DNA from 2 places in the Paenibacillus sp. FSL H8-0261 genome. Region 1 is predicted to be linked to the other one. Evidence: riboswitches for the same ligand, from Rfam matches in the RefSeq annotation. Region 1 holds a riboswitch; the other holds the start of a gene.
The links. Region 1 has a riboswitch for preQ1 ahead of queF (preQ(1) synthase). Riboswitches for the same ligand answer to the same signal wherever they lie in the genome.
Positions count from the first base shown of each region.

Region 2: another riboswitch for preQ1. It lies ahead of MHI27_RS06290 (queuosine precursor transporter); the one in region 1 lies ahead of queF (preQ(1) synthase).

Region 1 covers NZ_CP150297.1:3,742,442-3,754,811, reverse strand. Annotated here, with positions in the region: gene MHI27_RS16585 (FecCD family ABC transporter permease) at 1-865, shown strand, start outside; gene MHI27_RS16580 (FecCD family ABC transporter permease) at 865-1,899, shown strand; gene MHI27_RS16575 (ABC transporter ATP-binding protein) at 1,975-2,775, shown strand; gene murB (UDP-N-acetylmuramate dehydrogenase) at 2,927-3,838, shown strand; gene MHI27_RS16565 (hypothetical protein) at 3,899-4,234, opposite strand; gene MHI27_RS16560 (ABC transporter ATP-binding protein) at 4,448-5,296, shown strand; gene MHI27_RS16555 (ABC transporter permease) at 5,293-5,979, shown strand; PreQ1 riboswitch class I at 6,054-6,097, shown strand; gene queF (preQ(1) synthase) at 6,261-6,734, shown strand; gene queC (7-cyano-7-deazaguanine synthase QueC) at 6,764-7,426, shown strand; gene MHI27_RS16540 (6-pyruvoyl trahydropterin synthase family protein) at 7,426-7,908, shown strand; gene queE (7-carboxy-7-deazaguanine synthase QueE) at 7,901-8,623, shown strand; gene MHI27_RS16530 (cysteine hydrolase family protein) at 8,751-9,275, shown strand; gene MHI27_RS16525 (VanW family protein) at 9,276-10,094, shown strand; gene MHI27_RS16520 (zinc-dependent alcohol dehydrogenase) at 10,176-11,312, shown strand; gene MHI27_RS16515 (DMT family transporter) at 11,454-12,368, shown strand.
Region 2 covers NZ_CP150297.1:1,422,573-1,434,942, forward strand. Annotated here, with positions in the region: gene MHI27_RS06255 (D-alanine--D-alanine ligase) at 1-181, shown strand, start outside; gene MHI27_RS06260 (aminotransferase class I/II-fold pyridoxal phosphate-dependent enzyme) at 174-1,337, shown strand; gene cobT (nicotinate-nucleotide--dimethylbenzimidazole phosphoribosyltransferase) at 1,430-2,491, shown strand; gene cobU (bifunctional adenosylcobinamide kinase/adenosylcobinamide-phosphate guanylyltransferase) at 2,488-3,036, shown strand; gene cobS (adenosylcobinamide-GDP ribazoletransferase) at 3,033-3,848, shown strand; gene MHI27_RS06280 (YnfA family protein) at 4,039-4,365, shown strand; gene MHI27_RS06285 (methyl-accepting chemotaxis protein) at 4,424-6,112, opposite strand; PreQ1 riboswitch class I at 6,456-6,501, shown strand; gene MHI27_RS06290 (queuosine precursor transporter) at 6,512-7,225, shown strand; gene MHI27_RS06295 (AMP-binding protein) at 7,435-8,916, shown strand; gene MHI27_RS06300 (thiolase family protein) at 8,913-10,064, shown strand; gene MHI27_RS06305 (MaoC family dehydratase N-terminal domain-containing protein) at 10,061-10,462, shown strand; gene MHI27_RS06310 (MaoC family dehydratase) at 10,437-10,778, shown strand; gene MHI27_RS06315 (SDR family NAD(P)-dependent oxidoreductase) at 10,781-11,602, shown strand; gene MHI27_RS06320 (energy-coupling factor transporter ATPase) at 11,603-12,370, shown strand, end outside.

The DNA of each region.
Region 1 (12,370 bases):
CAATCCAGATGTACAAAAACATCAGGTGATAAGAGAACTGCGATTTCCACGCGCGATAGCAGGTGCTTTGGTCGGTGCTTGCTTCGCTGTAGCAGGGGCAATCATGCAGGGGATGACAAGGAACCCTCTTGCGGATTCAGGTCTGTTAGGCTTGAATGCGGGAGCAGGTGTAGCGCTGGCCATAGTTTTTGCTTTTGCACCTTCGATCTCATTCACTTCACTTATGTTGTTTTGTTTTATAGGTGCTGCTATAGCGTCTTTTATCGTATTTGGAATCGGGTCGCTATCTTTTAATGGCCTTACCCCTTTACGTTTGACGCTGGCAGGTTCCGCGGTTAGTGCACTACTGGTTGCTGTTAGTCAGGGCATAGCTATTCTTTTTAACTTATCCCAGGATATAGCCTTCTGGTTGGCTGGCGGAATGGGTGGGGCAAGCTGGACTCAGATCAAGATTATTTTCCCTTGGGTGTTCGTGGCATTAATCGCAGCGATGATGTTAGCGCGGTCTGTCACCTTGCTCAGCTTAGGAAGAGAAGTTGCAGTTGGTCTGGGGCAGCGGACAAGATTAGTACAGTTGGCATGTATGATTGTTGTAGTAGTTCTTGCCGGAAGTGCAGTCTCAATGGTTGGACCGATTGCTTTTATAGGACTAATTATTCCACATGTAACACGTTATTTCGTCGGAGTGGATTATCGCTGGATCATTCCTTGTTCGGCAGTTCTTGGGAGCGTATTGATCATCTTTGCGGATATCGCCGCTAGAATGATAAATGCCCCTTATGAGACGCCGCTAGGCGCATTAATTGCCATCATCGGTGTACCTTTCTTTATTTACTTAGCGAGTAAGCGGAAGGGGGAGCTGTAATGCACAGAACAACCCTTTCTCCCAATGATAATGAACGCCGTACACGTGCTATTACAGTGTTATCGCTCCTTGCCATATTGATCGTTGTTGTTTTTATTGTCAGTATGAATACAGGATTTATGCGTCTATCCCCACGGGAGGTATTACATACACTGCTGGGTGATGGAACTCATCAGCAAAAGCTTATTTTATTTGATTTCAGATTACCTCGCATCGTAATTTCATTGTTGGTTGGAGCGGGCTTTGCAGTGTCAGGCTGTATTTTACAAAGTCTCGCAAGAAATGCACTTGCCGAACCGGCTACGCTGGGCATAAGTGCGGGTGCTGGTTTTGCGGTAATCATTTTTATCTCGTTTTTTCCGGCTACAACAGCAGCTCCGGTATTTGTCTTGCCGCTCTTAGCGCTTGGAGGGGCTAGCTTAACCGCCGCTTTAATCTATATTCTTGCTTATAGAAAAGCAGATGGTCTATCTCCAACAAGGTTGATCCTTATCGGGATTGCAGTCGCTGCCGGAATTAACGCTTGCCAGCTGGTGTTGGCACTTCGGCTTGATCCTAATAATTATCAGTTTGTAGCGACTTGGATCGCCGGGAAAATATGGGGTGGCGATTGGAGATTCGTCCTTGCTCTGCTACCTTGGATAGCGATTCTGTTACCGTTCGCCTTCTATAAAGCCCGTATTCTTAATGTATTGAATCTAGGGGACCATACTTCAGTAGGACTTGGAATGCGAGTGGAGAACGAGCGTATTCTCCTTCTAGTGACAGCAGTTGCGCTTGCCGGCTCCTGCGTTGCTGTAAGTGGAGGAATTGGCTTTGTCGGCCTAATTGCACCACATCTTGCCCGCAAGCTTGTGGGACCCCGTCATCAGGTATTATTGCCCGCTAGTGCGTTGACAGGGGCGCTTCTTATGATTACTGCTGATACTATCGGCAGATGGGTGTTACAGCCTGCAGAAGTTCCAACAGGCATCGTGGTTGCGATCATTGGTGCACCTTACTTTTTATATTTACTCGCCAAATCGAAAGCATAATGCGTACGAAGCGAGTTTTACTATGTAGTTCATTCTAGGAGCATCGCTCCATAAAACTTTTAAGGAGTTGTTAACATGTCAGAACGTTTGAACACAGAAGAGTTAAGTATTGGGTATGCAGAGGCTACAATTGTTAAAGGGTTGAACTTAACTATCCCTACGGGAAAAATAACCGCACTAGTGGGCGCTAACGGTTCTGGAAAATCTACAATTCTTAAAACAATGGCCCGGATCATGAAGCCTAAGAGCGGCAGCGTAATGCTGGACGGCAAATCGATCCATAACTTTTCAACGAAAGAGGTAGCTCGTCAGCTTGCGATCTTACCGCAAAACCCAACGGCTCCAGACGGACTAACGGTCTCTGAACTTGTCAGCTATGGCCGTTTCCCGCATCAAAAAGGATTTGGCACAATGACAGCAGAGGATCGCAGCATTATCTCCAACGCAATCACTGTTACAGGTATGGAGCCTTTCCATGACCGTCCGATTGACCGCTTATCTGGAGGACAACGTCAGCGCGCTTGGATCGCTATGGCATTGGCGCAAGAAACTGACATTCTATTCCTGGACGAACCAACAACATTTCTAGATATGGCTCACCAGCTTGAAGTTCTACAGCTTCTGCAAAAGCTGAATGAGGAAGAAGGCCGTACCATTATCATGGTCGTGCATGATTTGAATCATGCTACTCGTTATGCACAGCATATGGTAGCTATTAAATCCGGTACTGTGGTTAGTGAAGGCTCACCTACTGAAGTTATGACACCAGATGTACTGCGGGAAGTGTTTGGAATTGAGGCAGATATTGTTCCAGATCCACGCACCGGTGTGCCGCTGTGCCTTCCTTACGAGCTTGCTGCATACAAAGCTGTGTAATCATAATTGAAAATCATACAACGAACAGGCTCCCGTCATTGACAAGGGAGCCTGTTCGTTGTTACAGTTGTGGTTGCCTACAAATCCATGATACCACTACTAAAAATAGATCAAGGACCATCATTTATACATGGTTAAAGGAGCATGAAACATGAATATTGACAAAATTCAAAATGACCTAGAGCAGCTAATGACTGCAGGGATTGTGAAGAGTCATGAGAACTTAAAAGATCACGTGTATACCAAAATGGGCGGTAAAGCTGATATTTTGGCAGCACCAGCTACTTATGAGGAAATTCAAAAGATCGTTACATATGCGGAACAGAATGGGATAAACCTTACGGTGCTTGGGAACGGCTCCAATGTGATTATCCGTGATGGAGGTGTGCGTGGAATAGTTCTGCAAACGGCAGGACTAACGGATGTGGGGATTCGAGACAATCTCTTATATGCGGAGTGTGGCGCTAAGATTATTGATGTTTCCAGATATGCGCTGGATATGGAGCTTACGGGTCTTGAGTTCGCCTGTGGTATTCCAGGAACGGTTGGTGGAGCGTTATACATGAACGCAGGCGCTTACGGCGGAGAAATTAAAGATGTACTGCATAGTGCACTGGCTATAACTAAGAGCGGACAATTAGTGACTCTGCAAGGGGATGAGCTGCAATGGGGTTATAGAAAAAGCGTGTTCGCAAGCGGTGAATACATCGTACTTGAGGCCAATTTTGCTATGACTTCTGGTGATGCATTAGCTATCAAGTCGAAAATGGATGAACTTACTTATCTGCGTGAATCCAAGCAACCGCTTGAGTATCCTTCCTGTGGTAGTGTCTTTAAACGTCCTCCAGGTCGGTTTGCAGGTCAGTTAATTCAAGAGAGTGGCTTGCAGGGAACAAGAATTGGTGGTGCTGAGGTATCCAAGAAGCATGCAGGGTTTATTGTAAATGCAGATAATGCAACCGCCAGCGATTACATTGGGCTAATTCACCATGTAAGAGAAACTGTGAAGGATAAATTCGGCGTGGAGCTTGAAACTGAAGTGGAGATCATTGGGGAAGAGTAACTATTAATTAGAAAGAGCCCACAGATTACTGTGGGCTCTTTTGCTGTCATTACATATGGCTTAATCCACTGAAAGGGTATATTTAGCTCTCTCAGTAGTTATTCCAGCCTTGCGATCACTTATGTCCTCAATCCGAAGCCCGTCAATAGCTAAGTCATAGGTGGAGTGTGGTAGCGATACTAGCTCACCATCGGCGTTTAAAGTGCTGCCAAATCCTTTTAATATTAATGCACTCCCAAGATAATCATCGATAACATCCTCCGCACTCCGAAACTCAACAGCCTCTAGATTAAAATGAATTTTATCCAGATCACGAAGCTCTTTCTTTTCAATTACAATAGTTTCATTCACATGACTGTTAATCCAGTCCATAAGTTTCTGTATACTTTGTTCCATTAGATGATCCCACCCTTACCTCGAAGATTATTATGTTTAAGTTACCCTTTTCTTAGGATTTGAATCCTTACTTTTGCCACATCTGAGCGGATTTGAACAAAGGAAGGTACTGAGGAATAGCGAATGTTACAGAATAGCAACAACAGAGATAATCCTCTACAACCAGAATAAGGATAGAAGAAAGTTAACTATTCTAAAAAGGGGGGAGTGTTATTGATTCAGCTAACTGAGGTCTCAAAATATTATCAGGAGAGGTGTGCAGTTGATCGAATTACTTTCACGGTGGAGAAAGGTGAGGTCTTTGGATTTCTAGGTCCCAATGGTGCAGGGAAGACTACAACGATGCGCATGATGACAGGGCTTCTTCAGTCTACAAGCGGAGAAATTTTAATTAATGGCATGAATATTTCACGTCATAAAAAAGAAATCCATGCTCAAATTGGTGTTGTTTTCGAGCTTCCGAACCTATACATGCGTAGTTCTATTCGAAATAATCTGGAGCTGTTCGCTGATCTGTATAGGGTAGCAGGAAATCGAGTGAATGAAGTCATGGAAACCCTCCAGCTGTTAGATAAGGAAAAAGCTAAAGTAAGCAGCTTATCCAAAGGCTGGAAGCAGCGTGTTTTAATCGCCAGAGCATTATTACATAAGCCTCAAGTGTTGTTTTTAGATGAGCCTACAAGTGGGTTAGATCCAAATTCAGCTTCACTCATACGTAATCACGTCAAGAGAATTCAAGAAGAAGGCACAACCATTGTCTTAACGACGCATGATATGTACGAAGCCGAGGAATTAAGCGTTAGAGTGGGCATCATGCACGCTGGTGCATTAGTGGCACTCGATGAACCGCATAGACTTAAGACCATTTATGGTAAACCAGAAATTGAAGTTAAATATCAGCAGGATGGTAAAGTGGTTATGAAATCCTGGCCGATTGCAGAAGAAGCTACTAAAGATCATATCTATCAGTTAATGTCTACGAATCAAATTCTAAGTATGCACAGCAAAGAAGCTTCGCTGGCAGATGTATTCGCTGCCCTGACGGGAAGTGAGCTAAGTTGAGTTATCAGATATGGAAGCTGTTTAAACATGAAAGTAAGGATATACTGGGTAATCCTGCGACTGTAATTCTAATAATTTTGCCTATATTTATGGCTAAAATCATCATTACTGTAGTGGACAAGAGCGGTTTGGACTTCATGCTTCTTTCTACATGGATATTATTTGCGCAAGTGATGGTTGGGATCATGATTACCGGCCCAGGATTAATTGAGGAGCGGGAGAGTAAGACTTATGATGCGCTGTTGATTACTCCGCTAAGCAGAGGCCAGATTATTACTGCGAAAGCTGGATCTGTTCTTGTTTTTTCTTTGTTATCACAGATGATTGTTTATGTACTAAATCAAGGTTTGACAATGGATTTACTCCCTTCCTTATTGTATATGTTATTGGGTGGAATTATCTTTGTGCAAGTTGGAATTATCATTGGTTTAAAGGTAAGTTCCTCCAAAAATGGTTCAGCCATCAGCTCCGCATTTATGGTTGTTTTTTTCTTAGTAGCTTCTGTGTACGTCGCTCTTCCAGAATGGACCTATCCGATCTTTGTTATTCTGCCAAGTATTGAAATCGTCCAGAATTTGAACAGTATTCTAAATGGAGAAGGAGTATTGCTCCTAGAAAGCCTGCTTTTACTCTTGTGGATTGTGGTGCTTTCGCTCTGGATTTGGAAGACGGGCAAAGCGTAGAACTTGTCAGAAGCAAATTACCGTGGTATAGTTCAAGACGCAATATGCATGAAGAAGAAGTCTGCACGGATTGTGCAGGAGAGGTTCGCGAACTCCCTCTATAAAAAACTAAGAGTATATTAAATCTTATAAGCGGATGCAGTCCTTAACCCGGACGTTGCTTCCGTTTCTTCTTAGTGGAGCAAAGTTTTCGAAATCTCGTTCTTCTTTCCATTACCGGCCAAGGCCGAAGGAAAAGAGAGGGGTTTTTTGTCGTGTCAGAAGGAAGATTGAAAGAGGAAATGCAAGAAGTCACTTTACTTGGTAATCAGGGAACGCAGTACAAGTTTGGTTATGATCCAGCTATTCTTGAGGTGTTTGATAACAAGCATCCAGGGCGTGATTATTTTGTTAAATTCAACTGCCCTGAGTTTACTAGCTTATGTCCTGTTACAGGCCAGCCGGATTTTGCCACACTGTATATTTCGTATATTCCTGAACAGAAAATGGTGGAATCTAAATCATTAAAGCTGTATCTGTTTAGCTTCCGTAACCACGGTGACTTTCATGAGGACTGCGTCAACATTATTATGAATGATCTGATCTCACTGATGGACCCACGATACATTGAGGTATGGGGCAAGTTCACTCCGCGTGGAGGAATATCTATTGATCCTTATTGCAACTATGGAAGACCGGGTACGAAGTATGAGGCGATGGCGGAGCACCGCTTAATGAATCACGACCTCTATCCGGAAAAAGTGGATAACCGCTAATCCCAACAAGTTGATAAGGAGAGATTAAGATGAACAAAAAAGCACTCGTCGTATTTAGCGGCGGACAAGATAGCACCACTTGCCTGGTTTGGGCAATGAAGCAGTTTGAGGAAGTGCAGGTAGTTACCTTTAATTATAATCAGCGTCATGCGGCTGAAATCGAAGTTGCTACAGAAATAGCAGCTAAGTTTAATGTAAAACAGCATATCCTTGATCTTGGGCTGCTTAATCAGCTGGCACCAAATGCACTAACCCGCCAGGATATTGATATCGTTGCTGGCGAAGGTGATGAGCTTCCTAGTACATTTGTTGACGGACGGAATCTGTTATTTTTGTCTTTTTCCGCAATATTAGCTAAACAATTGGGTTACTCCCATATCGTCGCTGGTGTCTGCCAAACGGACTTTAGCGGGTATCCGGACTGCCGTGATGTATTTGTGAAATCATTGAATGTTACGCTGAATTTATCTATGGACTATGAGTTTGCGATACACACTCCATTGATGTGGCTGGATAAAAAAGAAACGTGGAAGATGGCAGATGAACTTGGTTATTTTGATTATGTTCGCGAACACACATTGACCTGTTACAACGGTATTATTGGCAGTGGCTGCGGTACTTGTCCAGCCTGTCTGTTGCGTCAGCGTGGTCTTGAGCAATATGAGGCGGAGAGAATGGAGGCCGGTTCTTAATGCTTAACGAGGTTTCAGTCTGCAAAATATTTACGTTTGATGCGGCGCATCAACTAATTGGTCACAAAGGGAAATGCAGCAATCTGCACGGACATACTTATAAGCTCGAAGTAGTGCTTAAGGGCAAACCAGAGGCTACGGAAGGCCATTCAGACGAAGGGTTTGTTATTGACTTCAGTGATATCAAGACGACAGTGCAACAAAGCCTTGTAGACCGTCTAGATCATGCTTTTCTCGCTATGGGAAATGAACCTGTGTTAGAGACGTTAACGAATACGGGCTCCAAAGTAGCCTTGTTGTCTTTCCGCACCACAGTGGAGAATATGTCTTCATATATTGCCTACAAGCTTAAGCAAGCAGGGTTGCCTTTGTACTCGGTAAAGCTATGGGAGACTCCAACCTCCTGGGCAGAGGTGCTGGCTGAAGATGTTCCGGATGAAGGGCCATCCTACAGTTTATATGGAGGCTGTGACTGTGAGTAAGATTCCTGTAATTGAAATGTTCGGTCCAACTATTCAAGGCGAAGGTGCGGTAATTGGAGTGAAGACGATGTTTGTCCGCACCTATGGCTGCGATTATCGCTGTGGCTGGTGTGACTCTGCTTTTACTTGGGATGGTACTGCTAAGGATAAGGTTCGAATGATGACCTCGGATGAAATTATGAATGAACTTTTAGCTATAGCTGGAGATAATTTCGACTGTGTTACGATTTCAGGCGGAAATCCTGCTTTGATTGGTGACGGGATGGGCACTTTTATTAACCTGCTACATGAGCGCGGGATTCAAGCTGCAATAGAAACTCAGGGGAGTAAATGGCAGGAGTGGTTCAATGACGTGGATGTGCTGACAATTAGCCCTAAACCCCCAAGCTCAGGAATGACGACGAATTGGGAAATTCTAGATAACATCATGAGTAAAATGGAGAAACTGGGTCGTTCTATGCATAGCTTGAAGGTCGTAGTGTTTGACGATAAGGATTTTGATTATGCAAAAGACATTCACCAGCGATATCCCAATGTAAAGCTCTTTCTGCAGCCTGGGAATGATGATGTCACTGAAGAAGGCGACATTTCTGCTCGACTTTTGGGAAGGCTGGAATGGTTGTTTAATAAAGTAATCATAGACTCTGAGATGAATAGAGTACGTGTCCTTCCACAGCTGCATGCATTGATCTGGCATAATAAGCGTGGCAAGTAAAAAGTATTTAAATGTAATGGGTGTCTGCTCAGCAGATGCCCTTTTTTTATTGATTTAAGCCTTTAAATAGTAGATAGAATGTCCCATAATCTGGTATGATTTTCATAAAAGTTGTAGGAGGTACTAAATGGGAAATTCAACTGCACTATTAATTATCGATGTTCAAGAAGCTATGTTCTCCTATCCTGATCAAAAGCTGTATGATGAAGAGGGTGTAATGGAGAGAATTATTTCCCTTCAGAACAAAGCTAGGGTAGCAGGTACTCCAATAGTTTATATTCAACACACCGAGGATGAGGAATATACAAAAGGTACGCCCACATGGCAGATCAGTCACCGCATCACACCGCAGGAAGGTGAAGTTATTGTGGAGAAGCCTACTTGGGATGCTTTTCACCGAACCGAACTGCAAGAGGAGCTACAGAAGCTGGGGATCACGAATCTGGTGATTTGTGGGATGCAAAGTGAGTTCTGCCTAGATACGACAATAAGACGCGCATACAGTATGGGTTATAAGAGTGTTCTCGTACAAGATGCTCATAGCACCTTTGATAATGGGGTACTGAATAGTAGTGAGATCGTTAAGCATCATAATGCAGTAATCGGAGGGAGATTCGCCCAGTTACGAGCTGAAAGCGAGGTTCAGTTCTAGATGAGTACACCTCAGGCTGCCATGAAACCTATTCAGCGTTCTCGACTTAGACTATTTGCCGGAAAGCGATATTTTATTTGGAAAAGATATTTGAAATGGTGCACTAGCCGCAGCAAGGTGGCGAAGCAGCGCACTAGTGAAATTTTATCTAATGAAGTAATGACTCATGCTACACCGTTATTAAGAAGTCTACGGAATGTAGATATGGTGCTTCAATACAATAAAATAACCAATTTACGTCTGGCGATAACGAAGCTGGATGGGCTCATGGTGCGCCCGGGTGAGACTTTTTCCTATTGGAGAAGCATCGGTAAGCCCAGTAAGCGAAAAGGGTATCTAGAGGGGATGGTGCTGCATTATGGTGGCTTCCATTCTGGAGTCGGCGGGGGACTGTGCCAGTTGTCCAATCTGATCTACTGGTTGACACTGCATACACCTCTTACGGTTACAGAACGGCATCGGCACAGCTATGATGTATTTCCAGATGAACAGCGTACACAGCCATTTGGAAGCGGGGCCACCTGTTCTTATAATTATTTGGATCTTCAAGTGAAGAATAACACGAATCAAACGTATCAATTAAAGCTCTGGCTGGATGACAGCCATTTGCATGGGGAATGGAGATGCGATGAGCAGTCCCTTTATAAATATGAAGTGTACGAAAGTGATCATCGGATAAGCCTAGAACCATGGGGCGGATATATCCGTAGCAATAAGATCAGTCGAAAAATATTCACACGTACCGGCGACCTAGTTGGAGATGAAGCTGTAACGGATAACTATGCGCTTATGATGTATTCTCCGCTTCTTCATGGATAAGAGGATAAGGTAATGGGTTATAACATAGAAGACACGTTATCGTTCTATCCTATGCTATACTCAAAGGAGCGGCTTAACAGCATGAAAGCATTAACCTACCAAGGGAAGAAGAAAGTGAAAGTTAAAGAGGTTGCTGATCCGAAGATTGAGAAAAAGGATGACATTATCGTTCGAATTACTTCTACAGCGATTTGTGGCTCAGATCTGCACATTTTTAACGGTGAAATTCCAGGTATGCATGATGACTATGTTATTGGTCATGAGCCCATGGGCATTGTTGAGGAGACCGGTCCAGACGTAACTAAGGTCAAGAAAGGCGACCGGATCATTATTCCCTTTAATGTAGCCTGTGGTCAGTGCTACTTCTGCCAGCATGAGATGGAGAGTCAATGCGACAATGCTAATGACGCCAAGGATACAGGCGGATATCTGGGTTATTCCGATACTTATGGGGGCTTTGCAGGAGGGCAAGCCGAATTACTGCGGGTTCCTTATGGTAATTTCGGCCCTTTTGTCGTTCCTGAGGATGCAGAAATGGAAGATGAGAAAATTCTTTTCTTATCTGATATTGTTCCTACTGCTTGGTGGGGAGTAGAAAGCGGCGGAGTGAAGCCAGGGGATACAGTCATTGTTCTCGGCTACGGGCCTGTTGGTCTGCTTACTCAGAAGTATGCCTGGATCAAAGGCGCCTCAAGAGTAATTGCAGTTGATCATATTGGCTACCGTCTGCAGCATGCGAAGCTGACCAATAATGTCGAAATTTACAACTTTGAAGAGATTAAGGATATTGAAGCTCATTTGAAGGAGATAACACATGGGGGAGCAGATGTAGTTATTGACTGTGTAGGTTTGGATGCCAAAATATCTGCTTTGGAGAAAGTGGAAACCACTCTGAAGCTACAGGGAGGCTCACTCAGTGCATTTAGAATGGCCTCGGATATCTTACGTAAATTCGGAACTATTCAGCTTGTAGGAGTTTATGGGCTTAATTACAATATGTTCCCTTTGGGTCATCTATTTGAACGCAACATTACTTTAAAAATGGGACAGGCTCCAGTGATTCACTATATGCCTTTGCTTTATAAGATGATTAAAGAGAATAAATTTGATCCAACAGATATCATTACACATCGCTTGCCTATCAGCAAAGCGGAGCATGGCTATGACATTTTTAGTGAGAAAAAAGAGGATTGCATAAAGGTGGTTCTGAAACCTTAGCCTTTAAGAAGCATGAGCTCTCGTCAGAAATGACATTGCTTATGCTTTTTTTAGTGAAATCTAATGAAAATAGATGCATTTTTTCACGGTCTGCGTTAAATTAACATAAGTGACTTAAGATAGTGAAAGGACGCGTACCATGTGAAGCTTAAAAAACCGCCACTTCCTATTCCGATTTTAATGTTGATTGGGATTGTGGCCATCTCTTTTTCCGCCATTTTTATTAAGTGGTCAGCAGCGCCAGCATCTATACAAGGAATGTATCGGCTGTTGTTCACCTCGCTGCTGATGTTGCCTTTTGCAAGACCATACAGCGGAGCAGCGTTCGCTCTTCGTAAAAAAGACTGGATCATGCTAGTGCTCTCAGGCACTATGCTAGCTCTACATTTTTTGCTTTGGATGGGCTCTTTGAAGTATACTTCGGTAGCTAGTTCAACGATGATCATGGCGCTGGAGCCAGTGTTTATTATGCTGGGCGTTTATTTTTTGTATAAGGAAAGAACGGCTGTGTCTGCTATTCTGGGGCTGAGTATTGCTATTGGCGGAGTAGTGTTTATCGGCTGGGGAGATATTGGTATCTCTGCAGATAATCTTAAAGGTGATTTGTTATCGGTTGGAGGAACAGTAGCGGTAGCTGTGCATATGCTTATCGGTCAAAAGCTTGTAGTGCGCATGCCCTCATACCTGTACAGCTTGATAGTTTTCTTATCAGCGGCTGGTGTGTTTGCCATATACAATCTGATTATGGGGATTTCCTTTTTCAATTATCCTGCGAAAGAGTGGGGGATTTTCCTATTGCTAGCAGTGGTTCCTACGGTGTTTGGCCATATTTTATTTAATTGGCTGCTTCAGTATGTATCCGCAACTACGGTATCTATGAACATCTTAGGAGAACCAGTGGGGGCTAGTATCCTTGCTTATCTGCTCTTGGGTGAACAATTAACTGCGCTACAATGGGCAGGTGGACTTTCGGTTATGTTAGGACTTGGCGTATATTTGTACGCTGGAAGAAAGAAAACGATTCAGGTGGCAGATGCCATTCAGAATGCTTCATAACA
Region 2 (12,370 bases), 2.3 Mb from region 1:
CATTAAGGATGGTATTCCATATGTGCTGGAGGTGAACACATTACCGGGCATGACGAAGGCGAGTCTTTTACCAAAAAGCGCGCAAGCGGCAGGTTACAGCTTCAGCGGACTGCTGGACGAGATCATTTCCCTTTCCCTAACAGAAAAGAGTCCGAAAGAAGAGGTGCTCAGTCATGCATAATGAATGGATTACTCCGCGTGTACGGGAGATTGCTCCCTCGGGGATTCGGGCTTTTTTTGACCTAAGTACAGGGAATCAGGATATTATATCGCTTGGTGTAGGCGAGCCTGATTTCGTTACACCGGAGCATGTAAGAGCTGCCTGTATTCGTGCTTTGAATAATGGGGAGACGATGTATACACCAAATTCCGGCTTGCTGGAGCTTAGAGAAGAGATCGCCTCTTATCTGCACACAAGCTTCAATCTCCGCTATGAGCCAACTAACGAGATTATGGTTACAGTGGGAAGCAGTGAAGCCGTGGATTTGGCTCTGCGGGCCTTTATTACACCCGGGGATGAGATTATCGTCCCTTCTCCGAGCTATATTGCGTATTCGCCGATTACTCATTTGAACGGTGGGATTACGGTAGAGGTTGAATCTTCAGCCGAGCAGGGTTTTAAACTTACTCCTGAAGCGTTGCGGCAGGTGATTACCCCGCGTTCCAAGATTCTTATGGTGAATTTTCCGACTAATCCTACAGGAGCAGTAATGACTTACGAGGATTGGCTACCCATTGCACAGATTGTAAAAGAGAATAACTTACTTGTCATTTCAGATGAAATCTATGCCGAGCTAACCTATGATAGTCAGCATGTAAGTATTGCCTCTCTTCCTGGGATGTTGGAACGAACGATTGTCATTAGTGGCTTCTCCAAAGCCTTTGCGATGACTGGCTGGAGAGTAGGCTATGCTTGTGGTGATCAGGAATTAATTGCTGCGATGCTCAAAATCCATCAGTACACTGCGATGTGTGCTCCAATACTAGGTCAAATCGCTGCCATTGAATCACTGCGGAACGGTATGGAGCATAAGGATCACATGAAACGATGCTTTGATGAGCGAAGAAAGCTGCTGGTTAGTGGATTTCGATCTATTGGTTTACCGTGCCACGAGCCGGAGGGTGCATTTTATGTCTTTCCTTCCATCGCTAATACCGGAATGAAGTCAGAAGTTTTCGCTTTGCAGCTGCTCAAGGAGGTTGGTGTTGCTGCGGTTCCGGGGCATGTGTTTGGAGCGGGTGGAGAAGGGTATATTCGCTGCTCTTATGCAGCATCCCTACAAAAATTGACGGAAGCGCTGGAGAGAATCGAAGGATTTATGAAAGTGAAGTTGTAATTCTAGTGGTCCCCATCTATCATAGATGGGGGCTTTTATGTGTAGATAAGATAGAATAGGTTATACGGATATCTTTAATTGGAGGTTAAAATATGATTTCATCTATTCAAGAAGTAATTAAACGAATCACACCAGCGGATGAACAGTCTTTCCTAAAGGCGGAGCACCGCTTGAACATTCTAACTAAACCACCGGGCAGCCTGGGACAATTGGAGACGCTGGCCGTTAAGCTCGCCGGAATTTCGGGTACGGAGCAGCCTAGTTTCACCAAACGAACGGTAGTTGTTATGGCTGCCGATCACGGTGTATGCTGCGAGGGAGTTAGCGCGTTTCCACAGGAAGTCACAATGCAGATGGCCTATAATTTTCTCAGCGGAGGAGCGGCTGTGAATGTACTGGCACGTCAAGCTGGGGCTGAGGTAAAGTTCGTAGATATCGGTGTTAACGGCGACCTTAGTCATGAGGATCTGATTGATTGTAAAGTGCGCCGAGGAACGGATAATATAGCCGTGGGACCTGCGATGAGTCGTGAAGAAGCGATGAATGCTGTGCTTGTAGGTATAAGAATCGCACAAGAAGCGATTGAGAACGGGACAGAGATTTTTATTACAGGTGAAATGGGCATAGGGAATACGACGGCTAGCGCAGCTATTCTGTGTGCTCTAAAAGGAATACCACCTGAAGTAGCCGTTGGAAGAGGAACGGGAATTGATGATGAACGTTTACTACATAAGATTGCAGTTGTGGAACGCGCTTTAAAGGTGAATCAGCCGAATCGGGCAGATCCGCTGGATGTATTGTCCAAAGTAGGGGGACTGGAAATCGCCGGTTTGACGGGTCTGATTCTTGGCGCAGCTGCTGCCAGGGTACCTGTCATTTTGGATGGTTTTATTTCGGGCGCGGCAGCTCTTGTAGCGAAGGCGCTTGCGCCAGAATCTATTGCTTATATGATAGGCTCCCATCTATCAGGAGAACAAGGACATAAGCTGATGCTGGAGCGGCTTGGACTTGAACCGTTGTTTAACCTGGGTCTTCGTTTGGGTGAAGGAACTGGAGGCGTATTGTCCCTTCATTTAATTGAGGCGATATGCCGCATTTTGAGCGAAATGGCCACCTTTGAAAGTGCAGGCATCTCTGGAGCTGGGAAACAATGAGTATTCTTGTAACGGGAGGGGCGCGTAGCGGGAAAAGTGGTTTTGCAGAAAAACTGATGTCGTCACTGGCAGATCAGGCCTTCTATGTTGCAACCGGACAAGCGTTTGATGATGAAATGAATGAACGGATTGCACTGCATCAGCAACAGCGCTCGCAAAGCGGATATGCTTGGGAGACGTTAGAGGAGCCTTATGATTTGCCAGATCTTCTTAAGCGTTTATCTGGTGAAAAGGCGGTTCTCGTAGATTGTCTAACGTTGTGGTTATCGAATGTACTGCTAGCCATGGAAGGATTTACGGATAGGCAAGAGTTGATTGAGAGCGAGATTACAAGACTTGAAGACAGTGTACGCACATTTCAAGGAAACCTCATTTTGGTCACTAATGAGGTTGGAGACGGTATTGTTCCGGAGTATGCGTTTGGCCGATTGTACCGTGATCTGGCAGGACGTATGAACTCGCTGCTTGCTCGGCAATGCGAGCAGGTTTTTTTAGTGACTGCGGGCATTCCAATTGAACTCAAGAGCAGGGAGTATCGTTTATGAGGGAGCGCAGGGATGCTGCCGCGGCTGCCTTTCAGTTTTTGTCCCGGTTTCCTGTAAAGAGTGACCCTGGATTTTCTCCTGAGCTGCTGCGCCGAAGTGTGCTGTTCTATCCTGTGGTGGGTGCAGCTATCGGACTTTGCGTAGCTGCTGGGGCAGCTTTGACGGGATTGATTTTACCAGCTTGGCCAGCCGCTGTCATTACCCTCATTCTATGGGTAGGACTCACCGGAGGTCTGCACCTCGATGGCTGGATGGACACTGCGGATGGTCTGCTAAGCTACCGACCGAGGGAACGGATCCTGGAGATTATGAAGGACAGCCGTGTGGGTGCGATGGGTGTGCTCGCCTGCGTGCTGCTCTTGCTGTTAAAGGCCTCTTTAGTGGCAGCATTAATCGAAGGCTACGCCTATTACGAGCTGCCACTGCTCTTGCTGCCAGCGATCTGGAGCCGCTGGTATATGGTGCGGGCAATGGTGCGTTATCCCATTGCCCGCGGGAACGAGGGGCTGGCCGCGAGCTTCGCCGGCCTCGCTCCCTCGCATGAGCGGCGCGCGCTGGCGATAGCCGCGCTGCTCTCGCTTGCCGCAGCCGGTGCGCCTCTGGCGCTCGGCGCGGGCATAGCCGCGTGGCCGCTGCAGCTGGCGGCAGCGTTACTGCTGCCAGCTGCGGCCTTGGCCAGCGGCACCGTTGCTGCGCGGCGGATTAGCAGCCGGCTCGGCGGGCTCACCGGCGATGTGTATGGCGCGCTGAATGAGCTGCTAGAGGCTGTGCTCCTACTAGTACTAGTGCTGCTCCAGCACAATTTCATGTGAGTGGCTCCTGCGGGTGACGCATAGTAGCCAGCTGGCTCAATCTGTTTATATCCACTGCTGATGCTTGTGGGTCCAGTTGTTTGGTGGCCCGGATGCTTGCTTGTACACATACTTGCTAACCGTGATGACGTTGTATCATATTTTGCGAATCATTTGATATTTTTAGAGTTTAATAGGAAAGAGGGATGACATGGTTGCTGCCATTCTACTATTTGTAATTGCCGGCCTTGCTGAGATCGGAGGCGGATACTTAGTATGGTTATGGCTAAGAGAATCAAGACCTCTCTGGTACGGTTTGGTAGGTTCTTTGATTCTGATAAGCTATGGCATCATCCCTACGTTGCAGAAGTTTCCGTCCTTCGGAAGAGTGTACGCAGCCTACGGCGGGGTGTTTATCGTGCTCGCTGTGTTATGGGGCTGGCTAGTAGACAAGAAAACACCCGATGTATATGACTGGGTTGGTGCTGTTATTTGTGTGATCGGCGTTTCGGTCATTCTTTGGGCGCCGAGACACTAACAAAACAACCCGTTCAACACTTTCGTGTGAACGGGTTGTTTTTATTTAAGCCTAAGCTTTAGATCTTAAATTGTTGCACAGCTTCCTGAAGCTTCTTAGCCTGCTCATATAGATGCTGCACGGTTACTGCATGTCCTTCAAGCTCTATACGTTGGCGCTCGGAGTTCTCGGATAGTGTGTCCGCACTTTCTTGGGATCTTGAAGTGATTTGTGCGGTTTCCTCAACGGAAGCACTAACTTCTTCTGTACTTGCTGAGATTTGCTGCGTCGCCGCAGATACGGATTGAATATTCTGATTGATGCTTTGGATCAGAATCAGAAGGTGATTGAAGGCATCGCCCGCTTCTGCCACCTTGCCTACCCCGGAGGCTACCTCAGAATTCACATGGTTCATCTCAGTAACGGAGCGATTCATATCTTCCTGAAGTCCGAGTAGGAAATCACGAATCTGCTCATTCGCATTACGGGATTGTTCGGAAAGCTTGCGTACTTCTCCGGCAACCACGGCAAAGCCGCGTCCATGTTCTCCTGCACGTGCTGCTTCGATCGAAGCATTGAGCGACAGCATTTGGATTTGCTTCGTAATTTCAGTAATACTATGAACGACTTCTCCGATCATTACTGAACGTTCATTCATAACTTGTAATTGCTCCAGCGACTGCAGGGAGGCACGTTCAACATGGCGCATTTGCAGAACGGCACTTTGGGCAATCTCATTACCGCCAATCGCTTCAGCGGAAGCTTCACTGATCTGCTCAGTGACTTCGGTGGCTGCTGAAGCAATATGCTGAATGCCGAAATTGATTTCTTCCATAGCTTTTGAATTATCTAGAGCGCTGCTCGCGATGGTCGTACTACCTTTACCAATTTCTACAACAGATGTACTAGAGTGGTCTGCCATTTCATTTAGGACCTCAACACGTTCTCTTAAAGAATTGGAATCGGTGACCACAGTATTTGAGGTGACGAGTACATGTCCAATCATTTCTTTTAGGCGCAGGGTCATCGCTTGGAAGCTTCTGGACAGTTGAGCTACCTCATCACTGCCTTTAACCGTTAATTCCTCTGTGAAATCTCCCTCTGCAAGACGGGCACTGTAAGCTGCAAGCTTTGAGATAGGACGAGTGATCCGCATGCTCATAAACCAGGCACCAGTTGAGCCTATAATCAGCGTTAGCAGAGTGATCCCCGCGCTGGTCCACAGAATACTGTCTGTTTTTTCTTGAATAAAGCTTACATCACTGCTGATTCCGATAACCATCGTACTTCCGGGAATTCCGATATAAGCTGACTTATGTACACCATGCGAGTCCTTGTATGTATCGCTTAGTCCACTCTTTCCTTTAAGAGCTTGCTGCATTGCAGAGGATACCTTAACAATTTCCTCCGGCTTTAATTTTGCATCATGATCTACGGACAGAACCTCAGCTTCCTTACCTTTTAGATTGAGTAGAAAAATAGTCTCAACCCCATGCTGCTTTCTCTTATCCTGAAAATAGAATTCAAGATTGGTGGCTGCTTGTTCGTTCTTCTTTAGTGCTTGCTGAGCATGCATTGTATTTATATTCTTATATACGTCCTGAGCAGCTGCAGTTAGAATTTGATTGATTTGTGGCATGACATAGCTGTTGAAAATACTGGTTGATATAAAGTAGAAGCTGGTACTTAACAAAAGAGACGTGAGTAATAGAACTACAAATAATAAACGCGTAAATCTGCGACTGATCGACTGCTTGAAACGAAACATATTGTTCTCCCCCTTTTTATGGGCAGCGAAGCCCCATTTCTTTATATCCCTACCGACTGCTAGTGACTGGCAACCTGCAATATATTCCATAGTTATGTAATATATCAACTAAATGGATCGGGAATGAAGTGTTTGATACTATTCTATAGAATTAACCTCTGGATGAATAGTGAAAGTTTTAGTTTATATAGCATATTTTTCTGAAAAAGATGAATTATTACTGACACTTTTATTTTTAGTTAATAAAAATGGGTATAAATACCCATTTCATAAATTGTTTATTTTTATGGATTGTTTGACGACAGTGTGATAGAGTATTAATGTTTTGTTCCAAAACTTAATGTAAGCCGCGGTTCGTAACCATCCCGCGTAAACAAAACTAGGAGGAGTTTAAGCAATATGTTTAATTTGATGTGGGGAGTTTTATTTGTTATTGTCAATTTTGCTTTTTTTCTACTCTGTTACCGCCTGTTCGGCAAAAGTGGAATGTATGCCTGGGTAGGTATCGCTACTGTAATTGCAAACATTCAGGTAGCTAAGACGATTGCTATGCCATTTGATATCGTGATGACACTCGGAAATACGATGTATGTCACTTTGTATATGACCAGCGATTTGCTTAATGAGAAGTATGGAAGAGCAGAAGCACGTAAAGCGGTTTGGTTTGGCTTCTTCACCTTGCTTATGACGACAGTCATTATGCAAATGGTACTAGTATTTAAGCCGCAAGAGACCGATATTGCTCAGTCTTCTTTGGAGACGATCTTTGGTCTGATGCCTCGACTAGCGTTGGGTAGTCTAACTGCTTACTTCATTAGTCAGTTCCTAGACGTTCGGTTGTACTCCTGGATTCGCAAATATTACAGCACCTCAAGTCAGTTGTGGATTCGTTCCAACGGCAGTACGATGGTTAGCTCCTTTGTGGATACACTAATCTTCTGTACCATTGCATTTGCTGGGTTGTATAACTGGAGTGTGTGGTTTGAAATTTTGCTTACAACGTATCTAGCGAAATTCTTACTAACCGCAGTAAGCACACCTATCTTATATATCGCCCGAACTTTTACTTTTGCTGAAGATGGAATACCATCATCCGCTCATAAGAAGGAATAAACAACAATACAGCCAGCGCGTACCGATCATAATCGATGCGCGCTGTTTGATTTTTTTAGTCGTAAGAGGGCTTAATCGTTCCATATAAATATGTACATAAAATTAATATAAAGCTAAAATAAGCTATCGTAGCCATTCTAATTGTATCCCGAGCGAAGAGAGAGTACATAATCGGTAGTCACAGAAATTACGAATAGGTGTGGTGAAGGATGAATCTAGTAGTTCCTATACTGCGTCATGCAGCAGAACAGCCCGACAGCATTGCCTTAACCCATGACCAAGCAACTCATACCTATGCAACATTAGTGCAAGCGATGCGGAGAATTGCCAATGGTCTACAGCAAAAGGGCCTTAGGCATGACAAAATCGCTATTTTATCTACGAATCGCATTGAATTTGTCGAGGTTTTCTTGGGGGCTATTTATGCAGGCTGTGTTCCCATTCCTTTAGATCCCAAGTGGAGTGCAAATGAACTGCAGGTTATTATAGAGCAGTGCCAGCCGACAATGATTTTTGCCGAGCCGGAAGCTGTAAAGAATTTGGTCTTCAAGGACCTAGCCATCCCAACGCTGACTTTTTCAAATGAACGAACAGGTTCCTATGATCAGTGGTTGAAAGCTCAGAAGCCAGAAGCTGAATTGGAAGAGACGAACGAGTTATTATTTATCGGTTTTACTTCAGGCACAACGGGGCTACCCAAAGGATATATGCGTACCCATTTATCGTGGTTAAAGAGCTTTGAGGTATCGAGTGCTGCCTTTGAATTAGACTCTATGAAGGATGTTTTAGCACCGGGTCCGTTTGTGCATTCGCTGTCCTTGTTCGCTGTAATGCAGAGTCTGTATGGTGGAGCAAACTTTCATATTACGCAAAAATTTAGCGCCACACAGGTGTTAGAGCTGTGCAAGCAGATTCCGGGTGTGGTGTTGTTTGTTGTACCGACAATGCTTGAATCCATGATGCAGCAGGCTGTTCCTGGGCAGACGCAGATTGATGCGATTATTAGCTCAGGTGCAAAGTGGTCGGAGTTGTCCAAAAAAAAGGGCATAGAAGTGTTCGCTGGAACGCGTCTCTATGAATCCTATGGTTCCTCAGAAGCGAGTTATATTAGTTATTTGGATGTTCTGGAAGAGCATAATCCGAACTCTGTAGGCAAGCCCTATCCCGGAGTGCAAATTTCCATTCGTGATGAAGAGTTCCGTGAAGTCCCTACGGGGGAGATTGGGCAGTTATATGTGCGAAGTGATATGATATTTCTAGGCTACCATCAATTGCCGAAGGAGACCGCAGCAGCTTTTCGAGAGGGATGGCTTGTGTTGGAGGATTATGTTTATCAGGATGAAGCTGGTTATTTATATCTGGCGGGTCGCTTGAAAAATAGAATCATCTCCGGTGGGCTGAACGTTTATCCAGAGGAAATAGAGCGAGTACTGGAGCATCTTCCGGAAATACAAGAAGTAATGGTGCTTGGCGTCCCTGACGATTATTGGGGAGAACAGCTGGCAGTCCTCGTGAAATGGAATGGTGCAAAGCATTTATCTATAGACGAAATAAAGAATTATTGTCGCCAGTATTTAGCAAGTTACAAAGCGCCGAAGCAACTGCTGACAGTTGATGAGTTTATCTATACAAGCAGTGGCAAAATTGCCCGGCAAGCGATGAAAGACTATGTGAAAAGAGCGATGGTATGATAGAAGCAGTAATTGTTATGGCAAAACGTACACCGATTGGCAGGATGGGCGGCTTATTAAGTACATTTGAGCCGGAAGCATTACTGGCGCCGCTTATTCAGCATATTGTGGCAGAGACGAACCTGCCCGTCGATATGATCGATGATGTGATTATTGGAAATGTGGTCGGTCCGGGTGGAAATATTGCCCGGGTAGCTGCGCTTGAAGCGGGACTGCCTGTTTCGGTTCCGGGCGTTACTGTGGATCGGCAGTGCGGTTCTGGGCTAGAGGCCATTAATATAGCAGCACGGCTTATTCAAAGCGGCGCTGGTGAGATTTATTTAGCGGGCGGTGTTGAGAGCACGAGTCGTGCCCCTTGGAAAATGGCTAAGCCCCAAACCTTGATGGGGGTTCCGCAGCTATATACCCGTGCTCATTTTACACCTAGCGCTTACGGTGATCCGGATATGGGAATTGCTGCGGAAAATGTAGCGCGGAAGTATGGGATTTCGCGAGAAGAGCAGGATCAATATGCCTTGAAAAGCCATCAGAAGGCCGTTCATGCTCAGCAAAGTGGTAGGTTTCAGCAGGAGATTGTACCTCTTCTGGTTGAGGGGGAGTGGGTGAACACCGACGAATGTCCAAGGGCTAATACGAGCCTGGACAAGCTGCGAAAGCTACCTTCAATCTTTGAAGAAAAGGGTACTGTCACCGCTGGAAATGCCTGTCCTATTAATGATGGTGGGGCGCTTCTATTAATGATGTCCCGTGAGAAATGTCGGCAACTCAAGCTTAAACCTATCCTGCGTGTCGTAGATGCGCAAGCAGCAGGTGTAGATCCGAATTATTTAGGTATGGGCCCAGTTCCAGCTGTTCAAAAGGTGTTACATCGTCAACAGCTGACCATAGCAGATTTAGATATCGTAGAGTTTAATGAAGCCTTTGCTTCGCAAGTTCTAGCCTCACTGAATGAGCTTCAGATCCCACAGGAAAAGGTCAATCTTGGAGGAGGCGCATTAGCTATCGGTCATCCATATGGGGCGTCCGGAGCGATTTTAATGACTCGCTTATGTGCTGAAATGCAGCATACGCCTTATCAAAGGGGACTTGCCACTTTGGGCATTGGCGGCGGGTTGGGGCTGGCAACGCTTGTGGAGGTTACGGAATGAACAGTGTCCGACTTCAGATTCTTATGACTGCAGAGTGGATATCGGATTACGCACAGAGTATTGAGGCACCCGTGCAGACGACTAATGGCAATCTGATTGCTCCTTCTACGATGCCTATTATTTTTTGGCAGGTCTTCGATATTCCTTGGCTTAGCAGGGGAGAGCCCTTGCTTCACGGCACTCAGAAATTCTCATATCAAGCTCCGATTACGGCAGGGATGACGTTAGATTGTGAATTAGCATTAACGAGCAAGGTGCAAAAAGATGGCCGGCAGGGCAAGCTGACCTTTTACACACATACGCTGGTTTGTAAATGTGAAGGCGAGCTTATAGTCACCGCAGAAACGGTGTTAATTCGGGTAGGTGATGATCATGATGAGAAAATGCATAACGGCTGAGGCTATCCGGCAATATGCAGCAGCTTCCCAAGATCTGGCCGCTATTCATCTAGATGAGGATGCTGCAACTGAGGCTGGATTTAAGCGGCCCATTGCGCATGGGATGTATCTAATGGGATTAGCCCAATCCTTATATATCGAGGAGCATCAGGCACAGTGGATCACTCAATATGATATGAAATTTCATAAGCCTATAGAGGTCGATAATGTCGTGATTTTTGATTTTTCGGAGGATGACTGCCTGGTTAAAGTGACCCTTACAACAGAAGCAGGCGATGTTATTGCTTCGGGAGCTTTTTCAGTGAAAGAGGTGTAGTGATGAACAAAGTAGCCTTAATTACTGGAGCAACCAGAGGGATCGGGCGTAGTATTGCCGTGCAGCTCGGCAAGTCCGGTTATGTAGTGGTTGTAAATGGTACAAAACAAGTCTTAATCGATGAGGTTGTCCACGAGATTCGTCAGGCGGGTGGTGAGGCATCAGGATACTCTGCTAATGTAGCAGATCCAGTTGCGGTCACTGCAATGGTGGATGAGGTTATTACACGGTATGACCGTATTGAGGTATTGATAGCTAACGCTGGGAATTTGCAGGATCAGAAATGTCTACGGATGACGGATGAAGAGTGGAAGGCTGTGTTGGATGTACATCTAAATGGCACCTACTATAGCATTCAACGCGTACTTCCATATATGCGCCAGACAGGTGGCGATATCCTGTTGATGACCTCTACGGCTGGACTAACAGGTTCTGTGGGTCAGGTGAATTATAGTGCAGCCAAAGCTGGAATACTTGGAATGACGTGGACACTAGCAGCGGAGCTTAAACGTGATCAAATTAGAGTCAATGCGATTTCGCCAGCCGCTTTAACAGATATGACCAGACCTGTCATTGATCATTTGAAAGCGAAACATGCCAGTCGTAATGAACCGTTCCCAGACTTTTGGCGAATAGGTGGCCCGGAGGATATTGCTTCCTTTGTGACTGCATTATTGAGTGAGTCTGACGCGGATTTAACCGGTGAAATCTTTGCTGTGAATGGATCAAAAGTGACGAAATGGGAGAAGCCTGCACCTGCATTTTCCGAGAACAGCATTGGGGCATTTTTCGCTGCTTGGCATCGTCAAAAGGGGAGTGAATAAATGCTTACCTTCGATCAAGTTCATTTTTATTATAAAAAGGGTCAGCCTGTCCTAGAGGATATCAGCTTTACGATAGAAGCAGGAGAGTTTGTGGCGATTGTTGGCGCGAATGGCTCTGGCAAATCCACCATTGCAAAGCTCATGGACGGACTGCTTCTACCGCGAAAAGGGGCTGTACAGTTTAAGGGCCTAGACACCACAAAGCCAGCTGATCTTGCAGATATTCATCAGCAAATTGGCTTTGTTTTTCAGAATCCAGAGGATCAATTTATCACCACAACCGTTATGGATGAGGTGCTTTTTGGTTTGGAGAACGTTCGTGTGCCAAGGGAGGAAATGCGCAGTCGATTGGAGCATGCCTTGCAGGCTGTTCATATGGAGGATTACCTGGACGCTATGCCACATCAGCTCTCTGGAGGTCAGAAGCAACGTGTCGCTATTGCGGCTATATTGGCGATGCGCCCGCAAGTCATTATTTTTGACGAAGCCACCTCTATGCTTGATCCTCAGGGAAGGCAGCAGGTGCTTGCCATTATGCAAGAGCTGCATCGTCAAGGGCTGACCATTATTCAGATCACTCACCATATGGAGGAAGTGCTTTCAGCAGAACGTTTATTACTCCTGCATCAAGGGCGACTTGAGTATGATGGTGCTCCACTGGCTTTTTTTGAAACGATGCCTGTTGCGGACTATCAATTACAACTGCCTTTTGCCGTGCGTGTACATGCATTGCTCCATTCAGCAGCGCCGCCAACAGCCGATTGGAAG